One region of the Labrys sp. E2SS-1L genome, then DNA from elsewhere that is predicted to be linked to it. Evidence: riboswitches for the same ligand, from Rfam matches in the RefSeq annotation. Region 1 holds a riboswitch; each other region holds the start of a gene.
What was found. Region 1 has a riboswitch for cobalamin ahead of ACIGJE_RS14260 (aromatic ring-hydroxylating oxygenase subunit alpha). Riboswitches for the same ligand answer to the same signal wherever they lie in the genome.
Positions count from the first base shown of each region.

Region 2: another riboswitch for cobalamin. It lies ahead of ACIGJE_RS08490 (DUF1636 family protein); the one in region 1 lies ahead of ACIGJE_RS14260 (aromatic ring-hydroxylating oxygenase subunit alpha).
Region 3: another riboswitch for cobalamin. It lies ahead of ACIGJE_RS12010 (ABC transporter substrate-binding protein); the one in region 1 lies ahead of ACIGJE_RS14260 (aromatic ring-hydroxylating oxygenase subunit alpha).

Region 1 is NZ_CP172712.1:3,088,587-3,093,688, reverse strand. It holds gene ACIGJE_RS14270 (ribonucleoside-diphosphate reductase subunit alpha) at 1-576, shown strand, start outside; gene ACIGJE_RS14265 (ribonucleotide-diphosphate reductase subunit beta) at 795-1,910, shown strand; cobalamin riboswitch at 2,361-2,565, shown strand; gene ACIGJE_RS14260 (aromatic ring-hydroxylating oxygenase subunit alpha) at 2,683-3,927, shown strand; gene ACIGJE_RS14255 (FAD-binding oxidoreductase) at 4,088-5,102, shown strand, end outside.
Region 2 is NZ_CP172712.1:1,846,359-1,851,460, forward strand. It holds gene ACIGJE_RS08475 (xanthine dehydrogenase family protein molybdopterin-binding subunit) at 1-1,950, opposite strand, end outside; gene ACIGJE_RS08480 ((2Fe-2S)-binding protein) at 1,955-2,410, opposite strand; gene ACIGJE_RS08485 (hypothetical protein) at 2,602-2,967, opposite strand; cobalamin riboswitch at 3,063-3,279, shown strand; gene ACIGJE_RS08490 (DUF1636 family protein) at 3,388-3,771, shown strand; gene cobW (cobalamin biosynthesis protein CobW) at 3,768-4,802, shown strand; gene cobN (cobaltochelatase subunit CobN) at 4,802-5,102, shown strand, end outside.
Region 3 is NZ_CP172712.1:2,603,743-2,608,844, reverse strand. It holds gene ACIGJE_RS12020 (ABC transporter ATP-binding protein) at 1-324, opposite strand, end outside; gene ACIGJE_RS12015 (FecCD family ABC transporter permease) at 321-1,343, opposite strand; gene ACIGJE_RS12010 (ABC transporter substrate-binding protein) at 1,345-2,388, opposite strand; cobalamin riboswitch at 2,581-2,810, opposite strand; gene ACIGJE_RS12005 (CobW family GTP-binding protein) at 2,882-3,850, opposite strand; gene recQ (DNA helicase RecQ) at 4,132-5,102, shown strand, end outside.

The DNA of each region.
Region 1 (5,102 bases):
TGCGGCGTCTCGCAATCGATCGAGCCGGCCTATCAGAACCTCTTCGTCAAATCGAACATGTCGGGGGATTTCACGGTGGTGACCTCGGCCCTGGTCCGCGATCTCAAGACGCGCGGCCTGTGGGACGAGGTCATGATTTCCGATCTCAAATATTTCGATGGCTCGCTCGGACAGATCGATCGCATCCCCGAGGATCTGAAGGCTCTCTATGCCACCGCTTTCGAGATCGACACGGCCTGGCTGATCGAAGCCGCGGCGCGCCGGCAGAAATGGATCGACCAGGCCCAGTCGCTCAACCTCTACATCGCCAACCCCTCCGGCAAGAAGCTCGACACGCTCTACCGCCTGGCCTGGAAGCGTGGTCTGAAGACGACCTATTACCTGCGCTCGCGCTCGGCCACCCATGTCGAGAAATCGACGCTGAAGGGCACCGACGGCAAGCTCAATGCCGTCTCCGCCACGGTGCCGCAGGCGGCCGCGCCGATCCTGATCGAGGCTCAGCCGGACCTGGCTGCATCGGAAGCCTGGGGCAAGGCCTGCTCCATCCACGATCCCGATTGCGAGGCGTGCCAGTGAGCCGAGAACAGGGTGGAATGCGCTCCAAGAGTTCGTCCGCCAATAAGTGCCTCGAATTGGCTCGACCTTTGTCATTGCCGGGCTTGACCCGGCAATCCAGTTCCCTCCTCCGGACGACGAAGTGCGGTTCCTGGATGCCCGGGTCAAGCCCGGGCATGACAAAGGTGCCGCTTCAGTTACTTCCGGACAATGTCTCCGATGAGAAGAAAACGATGACGATGCTCGACTGGTCCGAACCCGTTTCGCCCGCAAGCCAGCTTCCCCTGCCGCAGAGCATGGCGGATGCAACCGGCCTTGGCGCCATCGACCGCAAGGGCGGCCGCGTCACGGTCGACGAGAAGCGCATGATCAATGCCCGCGCCGACGTGAACCAGCTCCTGCCGCTCAAATACAAATGGGCCTGGGAGAAATATCTCGCCGGCTGCAACAATCACTGGATGCCGACCGAGGTCTCGATGCAGGCCGACATCGCGCTGTGGAAGTCGCGTGACGGCCTGACCGAGGACGAGCGGCGCATGCTCAAGCGCAATCTCGGTTTCTTCGCCGCCTCCGAGAGCCTGGTCGCCAACAATATCGTGCTGGCGATCTACCGCCACCTCACCAATCCCGAATGCCGGCAATATCTGCTGCGCCAGGCTTTCGAGGAGGCCGTGCACACCCATACCTTCCAATACATCGTCGAGAGCCTCGGGCTCGACGAGGGCGAACTCTTCAACATGTATCGCGAGGTTCCCTCGATCACCGACAAGGCCGCCTGGGCCCTCAAGCACACCCAGCATCTCGACGATCCCGATTTCAAGACCGGCACGCCGGATGCCGACCAGGCCTTCCTGCGCGACCTCGTCGCCTTCTATGTGATCTTCGAGGGCATGTGGTTCTATACCGGCTTTGCCCAGATCCTCTCGCTCGGCCGGCGCAACAAGATGGTGGGGATCGCCGAGCAGTATCAGTACATCCTGCGCGACGAGAGCATCCATCTCAATTTCGGCATCGACGTGATCAACCAGATCAGACATGAGAACCCGCATCTGTGGACGCTGACCTTCCAGGCCGATCTGCAGCGGATGATCCGCGAGGCCGCCGAGCTGGAAGCCGCCTATGGCCGGGATACCATGCCGCGCGGCTTTCTCGGCCTCAACGCGGTGTCGTGCGAACAATATATGCGTTTCATCGCCAACAGGCGCTGCGCCCAGCTCGGCCTCATGCCGGTATTTCCTGATGTCGAGAACCCCTTCCCCTGGATGAGCGAGGCGATGGACCTGAAGAAGGAGAAGAACTTCTTCGAGACGCGCGTCATCGAATATCAGAACGGCGGTGCGCTGAGCTGGGATTGATGGCGGGCATTCAAGGAGCAGGCCATTGGGCAGGAATTGCATTCCCTTGTCGTCGGGCGCGCGCTGCCCCTCACCTTACCTCTCCCCGTAAGAACGGGGCGAGGGGGCGCACGCGTAGCGAATAGTCTTCAAAACTCTCATCTCGCTCTGCCGGTGGGCGAGATGACGGGTTTTCGGCATTAAACTCGACGCCGGAGTCTCCTCGCCCCGTTCTTACGGGGAGAGGTAAGGTGAGGGGCAGCGCTACCGAGAATAATTTCATTCGCGCTTAAGCACCGCGCAAATACCTCGAAAAGAGCGTGATTGGTTGCTTTGTCGTTCCCCGCCGCGCGGGGGATGATGGACATTCGGTGTCCCCTTCCCGACCTGCCTCTCCAAGCCCTCGACAACAATGTCCTGAACACACCATCATCCGTCGCATCGTCTCTAGTCGGCGCGCCGACTCGATGTATTCTAATCCTCATTCGAGGTGCCGGTCCGCTCCCAAGGCGGCCCGGAGAATTGGGAAGCCGGTCCAAATCCGGCGCTGCCCCCGCAACGGTAGAGGAGAAGATCGCGGCAGGTGCCACTGGGTCGGGAAGACCTGGGAAGGCGTCGCGATCGGGCCGGAAGGCCGCTCCTGAGCCCGGAAACCAGCCCCGATGAAAACCGACGGACGCGGTGGGCGTTCCGGAAGGAGGTTCGGCTGTGCCTTTTCACCGGCGCAGACCGCCGGGCCGCTTTCCCCTCCCGCCGTCAAGTCAACGCATTGGTTGTCACGCGGGATTTTGACATGACTGCGCATCAGGACATGCTGAGCCGTCTCCGGACCCATCAGCCGGGCACGACGCTCGAGGGCAAATTCTACACCGACCCGGAATTCTTCCGGCTGGATATGGAGAACATCTGGTATCGCGAATGGCTGTTCGCGGGCCATGACTGCGAGCTCGGCAAGCCGGGCAGCTATTTCACCCTCCAGGTCGGCGATTATCCGGTGATCGTGCTGCGCTCCGGCGACGGTGCCATTCGCGCCTTTCACAATTCCTGCCGGCACCGGGGATCACGGCTCTGCGCCGCGACAAGCGGCAGCGTCGCCAAGCTGGTCTGCCCCTATCATCAGTGGACCTACGAACTCGACGGCCGCCTGTTGTTCGCCCGCGACATGGGACCCGGCTTCGATGCCGCGCAATATGGGCTGAAGCCCGTGCATTGCGAGAGCGTGGCCGGCTATGTCTGGATCTGCCTTGCCAAGGAGGCACCCGATTTCGAGACCTTCCGCGCCGGCGCCATGCCCTATCTGGCACCGCATGGCCTGAAGAACACCAAGGTGGCCTTCGAGAGCACCATCGTCGAGAAGGGCAATTGGAAGCTGGTCTGGGAGAACAACCGCGAGTGCTACCACTGCGCGGGCAATCATCCCGAGCTCTGCCGCACCTTCCCCGAGGCCCCGACGGTGACAGGCGTGCAGGGCGCCGACAAGGATCCGCTCATCGGCCAGCATTGGCGGCGTTGCGAGGAAGCCGGCCTGCCCAGCACCTTCAGCATTTCCGATGACGGCCAGTTCCGCATGGCGCGCATGCCGCTGCTGCGCAATGCCGCCAGCTATACGATGTCCGGCAAGCCGGCCGTGCAGCGCCCCCTCAGCCCGACGATCGAGGAAGGCAATATCGGCGCCCTCCTGCTCTTTCACTATCCCACCACCTGGAACCACGTGCTGGGCGACCATGCCGTCAGCTTCCGCGTGCTCCCGATCGGGCCGAAGGAAACCCAAGTCACCACCAAATGGCTGGTGCACAAGGATGCGGTCGAGGGGGTCGACTACGACCTCGATGAACTCACCCATGTCTGGCAGATGACCAACGACCAGGATCGCCAGATCGTCGAGGAGAACCAGCTCGGCGTCTCCTCGCCCGTCTACACGCCCGGCCCCTACGCCCCCGAACACGAGGGCGGCGTGATGCAGTTCGTCGAATGGTATCGCAACGCCATGGAAGCGGCGCTGGGTAATGACGGCGTCCGCCTGCGCAGCGTGGCCTGAGGCCCTTTCACCCTCCCCTGGAGGGGGAGGGTCGGACGAAGTCCGGGGTGGGGTGAGAAACACAGCAGCCGACGAAAACACCCCACCCCGACGCTTCGCGTCGCCCCTCCCGCTCCAGGGGAGGGTGTTAGCAAAACCGATATATACAGGGGTAGACACCATGCCGACGCCCTCCGCAGCCCTGGCGAAATTCAGGCATATCGACGAAACGCCGCCCTGGAACGATCAGAGCCAGGCACTCGAATGCGTTTCGATCATCCATGAGGGCCGCGATGTCGCGACCTTCACCTTCCGCGCCGCCGAACAGGGCTGGTTCCGCTACGAGCCCGGCCAGTTCATCACGCTGGAGATCCCCGCCGAGGCCGGGCCGGTGCTGCGCACCTATACGCTGTCGTCGAGCCCTTCCCGCCCGCTTTCGATCAGCGTCACCGCCAAGGCGCAGGCCTCCAGCATCGGCACGCGCTGGATGCTTGATAACCTCAAACCCGGCACGCGCTTGAAGGCCTACGGCCCGCTCGGACAGTTCAGCTTCTCTCGTCATCCGGCCGAAAAATACCTCTTCATCTCGGCCGGCTCGGGCATCACGCCGATGATGTCGATGACCCGTTTTGCCGAAGACCACGGCGGCGCCACCGATATCGCTTTCGTCAACTGCGCACGCCGGCCGGGCGAGATCATCTTCCGCCAGGAACTGGAACGCATGGCCGGACGCATGCAGCGCCTCCGCCTCGCCTGGATCGTGGAAGAGACCGAGGCCCATGAAGCCTGGACCGGCTTCCAGGGTCGGCTCAACGCCCCGGCCCTACGCCTGATCGCACCGGATTTCCGCGAGCGCGAAGTATTCTGCTGCGGCCCCGCACCCTTCATGGCAGCGGTCAAGGACATGCTCGAAGCCAATGGCTACGACATGCGCCGCTATCATGAAGAGAGCTTTCAGCCAGCCGAAACGCCAATGGAGGAAGTCGGTGCGGACGAGGCCCTTGCCGGCGAAGCCAGCGTGGCCTTCACCAAATCCGGCATCGAGGTGCCGGCCTCCAGCCGCGACACCATTCTCCAACTCGCCCGTGGCGCCGGCCTCAACATTCCGACCGGCTGCACCATGGGGCTCTGCGGCACCTGCAAGGTGCAATGCCTGTCGGGAGAGACCGCGATGACCCATCAGGGCGGCATTCGCG
Region 2 (5,102 bases), 1.2 Mb from region 1:
GGTGATCTCCCCAAACAGGGCGGCCGACAGGCCATAGACGACCGCGCTCTCGATCTGCATCTCCACGGTGAGCGGATTGACGACATGGCCGCAATCGACGGCCGCCACCACGCGCTGCACCTTCACTTCACCCTGGGGACTGACGGCGAGTTCCACCACCTCGCCGACGATGGTGCCGAAGGATTCGTGGATGGCGATGCCGCGTCCCTGGCCCTTGGGCAGCGGCTTGCCCCAGTCGCTCTTATCAGCCAGCGTATCGAGCACGGCGAGAAAGTCAGGCTTGCCTTCGAGCAGCTGGCGCCTGAAGCGGTAGGGATCCTGGCCGGCTGCCACCGCCATTTCGTCGATGAAGCTCTCCAGGGCGAAGGCATTCTGTGACGAGCCGACCGAACGCCAGAACATCACCGGCACATGGGTGTTCTTGAGGATGCAGTCGATCTGGGCCGCGCCGGAGCGGTAGGGCATGTTGGCGAGGCCCTCGACGGCGGAGGGCTCGACGCCGTTCTCCACCTTGCCCCAGCCGAGCGAGCGCTGGATGGAGCCGACGGCCGTGCGGACATGGATCGCCGCCGGTAGGCCGTCCTCGCCGAGGGAGGCCTGGAAGCGGATGGCGGCCTGCGGGCGATAGCGGTCGTGGCGCATGTCCTCCTCGCGCGTCCACACCAGCTTGACCGGCTTGCCGACAGCCTTCGACACCGTCACGGCCTGCACGAGTTCGTCGTTGACGGCGCGCCGGCCGAAGCCGCCGCCGAGGAAGCAATTGTGGATTTCCACCGCGGAGGGCGCGACGCCCGCCGCCTTGGCGGCGAGCTGGAGCGCCATGTCGGGGTTCTGCGTGCCCATCCAGACCTCGACCTTGCCGTCATGGACATGGGCGGTGCAGTTGAGCGGTTCCATCGGGGCGTGGGCCAGGTGCGGCGCCTGGTAGAGAGCGTCGACACGCTTGCCGCGGGCGAGGGCGGTGTCGACGTCGCCTTCCTTGTGCGCCGTGACAGCGGGGCCGTCGAGCGCGGCGACATAGTCGGCGTCGAAGCGCTTGCTGTCCGTTTCGGCAGCCGGACCCTCCTCCCAGATCACCGGTAAGGCGAGCGCCGCTTCCTTGGCGCGCCAGAACCGGTCGGCCACCACGGCGAGGCCGCCTTCGATCGGCACCACGGCCAGGATGCCGCGGCGGCCCTTGATGGCGGCCTCGTCATGGGATTTCACGCGGCCGCCGAAGACGGGGCAGGTCACCACGGCGGCATAGACCATGTCCGGCAGGCGGATATCGATGCCGAATTTTGCCGCTCCCGTCAGCTTGGGCGGCGTATCCAGGCGCGCCAACGGCTTGCCGATCAGCGTGAACTGCTCGGGCGTCTTGATCGCTGGCTCCTTGGCCAGCGTGACCTTGGCGGCCTCGCCGGCAAGCTCGCCGAAGCGCAGGCTGCGATTGCTGGCCCGGTGCAGCACCTTGCCGGCATCGACACTGCAGCTTTCGGCCGGCACCTGCCAGCGCGTGGCAGCTGCCTGCACCAGCCTTTCGCGGGCATTGGCGCCGGCCGCCTGCAGGAATTCGCGCGAGCGGCGCACGGCGCCGGAACCGCCGGTGCCCATGCGCTTGTAGACGGTGTTCTCGCGCAGGTTCCGGCTGGCCGAGGCGTATTCGGGCTTCACCCTGGCCCAGTCGCAGCCGAGCTCCTCGGCGACGATCATCGGCAGGGCCGTGAAGATGCCTTCGCCCATTTCCGATTGCGCCACGCGGATGATCACGGTGTCGTCGGGCTCGATCAGGATCCAGGCGTTGATCTCGCCGTCAGTGGCTGTGCCGGCCCAGGGCTCGTCGGCAATATCAAGGGCCTCGGCGGCATTGGGGATGAACCCGCCAATCATCAGGCCGCCGGCGGCCGAGAGGCCGATGGCGAGAAAGCTGCGCCGGCTCAGCGCGGCGGAGGTGCGGTCGATCGCATTCATGGCCTCATCCCTTCATCAGCTCTGCGGCGCGATGGATGGCGGCGCGGATGCGCGGATAGGCGCCGCAGCGGCAGATATTGGTGATGCCGTTGTCGATATCCGCGTCGGTGGGCGCTGGCGTGTCCTTCAGGAAGGCAACGGCGGCCATGATCTGGCCCGACTGGCAATAGCCGCATTGCGGCACGTCCTCAGCCAGCCAGGCCTGCTGCACCGGATGCTTGCCGTCCGCCGACAGGCCCTCGATCGTGGTGATGGTGGCGCCGTCGACGTCGCCGATCTGGGTCTGGCAGGAACGGATGGCGGCGCCGTTCACATGGACGGTGCAGGCGCCGCATTGGGCGATGCCGCAGCCGAACTTGGTGCCGGTGAGGCCGAGTTCATCGCGCAGGACCCAGAGCAAAGGGGTCTCGGGCTCGATGTCGAGCTGGTGGGTGGTCGAATTGACGGTGATGGCAACCATGGGCAGGCCTTCCAGCGGCAGATGCCGGGCAGAAGAACCGGGCCCATCGGCGTCGGCCTTCTGGTGGGCGATTGCGGGAAGGCCAAATTGTGGCGGCAATCATGGCGCCGGGGTGACGGGTAACGCAGACGTGAGAGTTTGTGCAGTCTGGAAACGATCGAGAAACGTCGCCGCCCGTTCGGAAGGCCCGACTATTGCTTGAACCAGATCCGGCTGTAGCCGAGCGCGTCGCCGGCGATGGCGACAAGGACACCGACCGAGACGAGGATAAGGCCGATCATGAAGGTGCGCACGATGCGGCGATAGACTGGTCCCTCCAGTGAAGTGGGCGAGAGCATGCCCGCCAGCGCCCAGACCTGGAAGACGATGCCGCCCCCGATGAGAAAGACGGCCGCCAGGTCTTCCGGGATCCAGGTTCCCGGCTGCGAGGCCCAGTTGTTGAGGAAGCCGAGCGAGAAGGCGAGCACGACGCCGATAGCCGTCACCGAACCGCCGCGGAAGATGACGTCGATCTTTTGCGGCTCGGGCGGCGGTGCCGGCGGCTTCTCTTCGGGCATGGCAATCTCGTTGATATGGCGACGTTGCTGCCCTTTATGCCGGATTTTGCGCGTGCTTTGGAAGCGGGAACATTGACAAGCCTGTCCGCGCACCCCTTATGTCAGCCACGATCGGTCTCTCGTTAAGAGAGAAGAGGGAATGCGGTGCGGATAAGAGGAGGCCGGTCGACGGCTGCCTTGGATGCCAAAGCCGCGGCTGCCCCCGCAACTGTAAGCGGCGAGCGTCCCGCCTTGAGGCCACTGGGTGACCGGGAAGGCGGCGGGAGGCGATGAGCTGCGAGCCAGGAGACCTGCCGGTCGCACTGCTGTCACCGGTCCGGGCGGGGCGCCTCGGAGGCCGGTTCCGTCTACCCGGACGATCGCCGGCCCTGCCGTCGGTCCCGCGCCCTCCATCCGCTCCGGCGGCGATGAACAGGGCCGATGCCAGAAACACCTCTTCCAGTCCGGCTGCTCGTCTGCGTGACCTGCAGGCGCGAGGGCGATGACCCCGAGGCGCCGCGCCAGGGCGCCCGGTTGCGCGATGCGCTCGCCGGCATGCTACCTGAAAGCGTCGAGCTGCAACCTGTCGAGTGCCTGGGCAATTGCAAGCGCTCCTGCACGGTGGCGCTGTCGGCGCCCGGTACCTGGACCTATGTCTTCGGCGACCTCACCGCCGAGAGCGGCCCCGACATTCTCACCGGCATCGGGCTGCTGGCCAATTCCAGCGACGGCCTGATGCCCTGGCGCGGCCGTCCCGAAGTCTTCAAGCGCAGCATGATCGCGCGCATCCCACCCCTATCAACTCTCAAGGACGCCGCCGAATGAACGCGCACACCAAGGTTCCCTGCACCATCGTCACCGGCTTTCTCGGGGCTGGCAAGACGACGCTGATCCGCAACCTGCTCGCCACCGCCAATGGCCGCAGGCTGGCGCTGATCGTCAATGAATTCGGCGATGTCGGCGTCGATGGCGACATCCTGAAGTCCTGCGGCATCGAGAGCTGCCCGGAAGACGCCATCGTCGAACTCGCCAATGGCTGCATCTGCTGCACGGTGGCCGACGATTTCGTGCCAGCTCTGGAGACGCTGCTGGCGCGTCCGAACGCACCCGAGCACATCGTGATCGAGACCTCCGGCCTCGCTCTGCCCAAGCCGCTGGTCAAGGCCTTCAACTGGCCGGCGATCCGCTCGCGCGTCACCGTCGACGGCGTCATCGCCGTGGTCGACGGTGCCGCGGTCGCAGCCGGCCGCTTCGCCGATGATCCGGAAGAGCTCAAGCGCCAGGCCGAGGGCGACGCTTCCCTCGATCACGACAATCCGCTCGAGGAGGTCTATGAGGACCAGCTCCTCTGCGCCGACCTCGTCGTGCTCAACAAGGCTGATCTCCTCTCAGCCGGCGAGGCCGACAGCGTGGAGAAGGATATCGAGAAGACCGTGCCGCGCGCCGTCAAGGTGGTGCGCACCTCCGAGGGCCGCATCGATGCCGCCGTGCTGCTCGGGCTCGGGGCAGCGGCCGAGAACGATCTGGAGGCGCGTCCCTCCCACCACGATCACGAAGCCGAGCACGACCATGACGATTTCGACACCTTCATCGTCGACCTGCCGGCCATCCTCGACGCCGACGCCCTGGTGCGTAAGCTGAAGGCGGCGGCCGAGGAACACGATATCCTGCGCATCAAGGGTTTCGTCGCCGTCGATGGCAAGCCGATGCGCATGCTGGTCCAGGGCGTCGGCGCCCGTTTCTCGCAGCATTTCGACCGCGCCTGGGCGCCGGAGGAAACCCGTTCGAGCCGCCTCGTCATCATCGGCGAGAAGGGCATCGACCAGGCCGGCATCCGCAAGACGCTGGAGGGCTGATGCATCTGCTGCCGGCCGATACGCGTTCGCTCGATGCCAGCGAGGCCGCCATCGATCTGGGTCAGGCACCCGGCGCGATCGTGTTTGCCTCGCTGACCGACAGCGACCTTGCCCTGGCAGCCGCTTCCGGCCTCGACGATTTGCGCCTGGCGCCGCTGCAGAAGCTGCGCCATCCGATGTCCGTTGACCTCTACATCGATCAGACGGCCCGCCATGCCAAGGCGATCGTGGTACGCCTGCTCGGTGGCCTCGATTATTGGCGCTATGGCGTGGAGGAACTGGCGGCGGCGGCGCGCACCC
Region 3 (5,102 bases), 480 kb from region 1:
GAAGGCCCCCAGATGCGGTGTTCGCCCAAGCTCCACGGCCTGGCGGGCGGTAATGCGCTCGGCCGTCTCGGCCTGCTGTTCGACCAGGGCGATGCGGCGTGCGACTTCGCGGCGGGCGAGGCCATGGAGCGGCTGGCCCGAGAGAAGCACCTGCCCCCCCTGCGGACGGCGAATGCCGGCCAGCAGGGACATCAGGCTGGTCTTGCCCGAACCGTTCGGGCCGATGATGCCGAGCAACTCGCCCGGACGGACCTCCAGCGATACTCCGTGCAGGATCGAGACCCCACCAGCCGACCAGGACAGATCGTGGGCCGACAGGCTCATGCCGTCGCCTTTCTTTGGCTGAGGATGAGAGCGAAAGCCGGCGCACCGACCAGAGCCGTGATCACGCCGATCGGCAGAACCTGGCCGGGGATGATGATGCGGGACAGAATGTCGGCGATGATCATGAAGACGGCGCCGATCAAGGCGCTGGCCGGCAGCAGGCGCCCATGGCGCACGCCCACAACCATCCGCGCCGCATGGGGGATCACCAGCCCGACGAAGCCGATCGATCCGACGATACTGACCATCACGGCCGTCATCATCGCCGCAACACCGACGAGCACGACATAGGCGCGCCGGACGGAGATGCCGAGGGACGCCGCCGATTCCGTGCCGAAGGTGAAGGCATCGAGCGCGCGGGCATGCCACAGGCAGACCAGCAGCCCTACAGCCGTGACCGGCAGCGCCAGCCAGACGTCGGGCCAGCGTACACCCGAGAGATTGCCCAGCAACCAGAACATGATGCCGCGCGCCTGTTCGGCATTGGCCGCCTTGGTAACGATGAAGGAGGTCAGGGCATTGAAGAGCTGGGATCCGGCGACCCCGGCCAGGATCACCGCGCCGGTGCCGCGGCCCGAGCGCATCGCCAGCAAGGCGACGAAGCCGAAGGCCGTCAGCGCACCGAGAAAGGCGCCGGCGGGCAGGCTCAGGACCCCTGCCCCGAGGCCGAGGATGACGACCCCGACCGCTCCCGTCGATGCCCCAGCCGAGATGCCGAGGACATAGGGATCGGCCAGGACGTTGCGCAGCAGCGACTGCAGCACGACGCCCGACAACGCCAGGGCCGCGCCGCAGCAGGCCGCGACGACCGCGCGGCTCAGCCGGTAGTTCCACACGATGCCTTCATCGATGCGATCCAGACCATAGCCGGCGCCCCACAGGCGGTTGGCAGCCGTCTTGGCGACGACGTCCATCGGAATGGCCGTCTCGCCAATGGCGGCGCCCAGCCAGAGGGCCAGCACGAGCACCGCCAGCGCCAGCATCCCGATCGCCAGCAATCGTGTGACGGGGCGATTCATCTCAGCGCTTCAGGCCGAAACGCTGGATGGCATCGGCGAGCATCTCGATGCCCTCGACGACGCGCACGCTCGGCTGCATCGCCTGCACGTCCATCTCCACGACATGGCCCTGCTTGACCGCCGGCATCAGGCTTGCCACCGGATCGGTCTTGAGAAAGTTGAGCTTCACGGCGATGTCGTCGGCCGGATAGCGGCGACGATCCATCCGGCCGGCGACGATGATGGTCGGATCGGCCTTGGCGATGGTCTCCCAGCCGACGCTCGGCCACTCCTCCTCGCTCTCCACGACGTTCCGCACACCCAACGCGGACATGATATAGCCCGGCACGCTGTTCTTGCCGGCCATATAGGGATCGACGTCGACCTTGGCGCTCGAGAACCAGAAGGCGGCGGAGACCTTGCCATCGCCGGCCGCGATCTTGAGGCGGGCGGCTTCCTCACGCGCTTTCAGCTCGGCGACGACTTTCGCCCCGCGCTCCTGCACGTCGAAGATCTCGGCAAGCTCGGTGATCTCCCGATAGACCAGATCCATGGTGAAGAGGGTGCCGCGCGTGCCGTCGCCGCCGCTGGAATTGTCCTTGCCGACGCAATCGGCGGGCGAAACATAGGTCGGGATGCCAAGTTCCTCGAACTGCTCGGGCTTGCCGACAATACCGCTAGGCCCGACATGCCATTGGAACTGCGCCGTCACAAGATCCGGCTTCCTGGCGATCACGCTTTCGAAGCTCGGATCATTGTCGGCCAGACGCGGAATTTTGGCATTGGCCGCTTCATAGCCGGGCAATACAGGGCCGAACCACACCGCCGTGCCGACGACCTTGTCGGCCAGGCCGAGGAGATAGAGAACCTCCGTGCTGCTCTGGCCGACGGAAACGGTGCGCTGCGGCGCATGCTCGAAGGTGACGGTGCGGCCGCAATTGGTGAGCTTGAGGGGATATTTCGTTGCCTGCGCAGCCGCCGGATCGATACCCAGCGCCAAGCCAAAGCTGGCCGCAAGCATGACGGCGAAGCTGGACCAGCGGGCCTTGCTCGTTGAAAGGATCATGACGTTCTCTCGTTTCGCGATAAGGGAAGCAGCGGTCTTCAGCATCAGCCGAATACCGTGAGGTTTCCTCAGGCCAGGCTGTGGCAAAGGACGTGAGCGTGCGAAGCGGAGGGAACAGGCGGGCAAGCGCCCGAAACGTCGGGAAGAAACGTCACATTGTCTCCTGTTCCGGGCATCCCCGCCCGTGACATGGGATTGATCGAGATGACGGCAGGTTTCCTGGCTCGCGGATAAAGGCCTTGCATCTGCCTTCCCATGGGAGACCCACAGTGGCATGGCGCCTTTCGCGCCACGGGGATACTTGGCAATCCGCCTACAGTTGCGGGGGCAGCCACGGCATGGGCTTTTAGAAAGCCGAACCGTGTTCCCTATTACTCCCGACGGACTTGCATCCGACGGGAACCGTCACCGCACAGTTATCGGGGCGTCACGACCGCGGTCAAGCGAATATGCAAAGCGAACGGCCCCTGATGCCGTGCCCTGCCTTCCCGCGTCAGGCCCGACAAGCCAGGAAGCCCTGTTCGATCACGTCCTTCGGCAGGTTGCGCCCGATGAAGACCAGGCGGCTTCGACGCTCCTCCTCGGGCTTCCAGGCACGCTGATGATCGCCTTCGAGCAGCATGTGCACGCCCTGCACGACGAAGCGCTGCGGATCGCCATCGAAGGCGACGATGCCCTTCAGGCGCAGCATGTCCGTGCCGAACTGTTGCACGATCATGTTGAGCCAGGGCATGAATTTGCCGGGATCGAGCGGCTCCTGGGACACGAGAGCGAAGCTGCCGACATGATCGTCATGGTCGTGGTCATGGAAACCCTCGAGGAAATCAGGCTCGGCTTCGAGGATACGGTCGAGGTCGAACGCGCCGCGGCCGAGCACCTTGTCGAGCGCGATGTCGCAACGCCGGGTCTCGTGGAGAGTGGCGGTGGGATTGATGCGACGGATCCGCTTCACCACCCGATCGAGTTCCTCTGCCGTGACCAGATCGATCTTGTTGAGGAGGATCGTGTCGGCGAAGGCAAGCTGCTCCTGCGCCTCATGCGCCGTCTCGATCTCGCCGAGCAAATGCCGGGCGTCGACCACGGTGACGATGGAGTCGAGCTGGGTCTTGGCGCGCACATCGTCATCGACGAAGAACGTCTGGGCAACCGGTGCGGGATCGGCCAGCCCGGTCGTCTCGATCAGGATGGCATCGAAGCGGTCGCGCCGACGCATCAGGCCCTCGATGATGCGAATGAGGTCGCCGCGCACCGTGCAGCAGATACAGCCATTGTTCATCTCGAAGATTTCCTCGTCGGTATCCACGACAAGGTCATTGTCGATGCCGACTTCGCCGAACTCATTGACGATGACCGCATATTTCCTGCCGTGGCTCTCGGTCAGGATACGGTTGAGAAGCGTGGTCTTGCCTGCCCCGAGATAGCCGGTGAGGACGGTGACGGGTGTCTGCGGCGCGGGCTGCATGATGTCGGAATTCCTTGATCCGTTGCGGATGCCCCGCAGCATGTCGCTGCCGGGAGGCCTCATTGAATTTTGATTTATATGAAACGTTATAACATAACTATCGCAATCGCAAGCGAGCTCTCACCATCGTCACCCCAGCAATCGCCACGCAGGTGGGCAGAGGCTTGCTGGCATTCTCGACCGTGATCATTCCACCGGATTTGTCTGCCAGCAGAGGAAATCCATGCGGGAAATTTTCGAATCACGGCCCTTGTCGGGTAAGCCTCACGCTTCACCCTGCAATGGAATCAGGCACCAAGGTGCATCCTGCCGGCATGACCCTCTCCTCTCCGCGAGATCCACTCGCCATCCTCAATAGCGTGTTCGGCTACGCCGCCTTTCGCGGCCAGCAGGAGGCGGTGGTGCGCCATGTCACCGGAGGGGGCGATGCGGTGGTGCTGTTCCCGACGGGAGCCGGCAAGTCGCTGTGCTACCAGATCCCGGCTCTGTGCCGGCGCGGCGTCGGCATCGTGGTCTCGCCGCTGATCGCGCTGATGCGCGACCAGGTCGAGGCACTCAAGCAGGCCGGCGTGCGGGCGGCGGCGCTCAACTCCTCCCTGTCGCGCGAGGAGGCCTATAAGGTCCGTCGTTCCCTGATGGACGGCAAGCTCGACCTCCTCTATGTCGCGCCCGAGCGCGTGGCGACGCAAGGTTTCCAGGCCCTGATCGCCGATGCCGACATCGCGCTCTTCGCCATCGACGAGGCCCATTGCGTCAGCCAGTGGGGCCACGACTTTCGGCCCGAATATCGCGAGCTAGGCGGCCTCGCCGCGTCCTTCCCCGGCGTGCCGCGCATCGCCCTCACCGCCACGGCCGATCCGGTCACCCGTGCCGACATCATCGAGCGGCTCGGTCTCAACCAGGCCGAGGTCTTCGCCACCAGCTTCGACCGGCCCAACATCAGCTACGCCATCGTCGAGCGCGACAATGCCCGCCGGCAATTGCTGGCCTTCCTGGCCGGGCACAAAGGCAATAGCGGTATCGTCTACTGCCTGTCGCGCGCCAAGGTCGAGGAGACGGCGCAATGGCTGAACGAGCAGGGTATCCGCGCCTTGCCCTATCATGCCGGCCTGGAAGCGGCTGTTCGCAGCGCCAACCAGGACGCTTTCCTGGAGGAGGAAAGCCTCTGCCTGGTCGCCACGGTCGCCTTCGGCATGGGCATCGACAAGCCCGACGTGCGCTATGTCGCCCATCTCGATATCCCTGCTTCGGT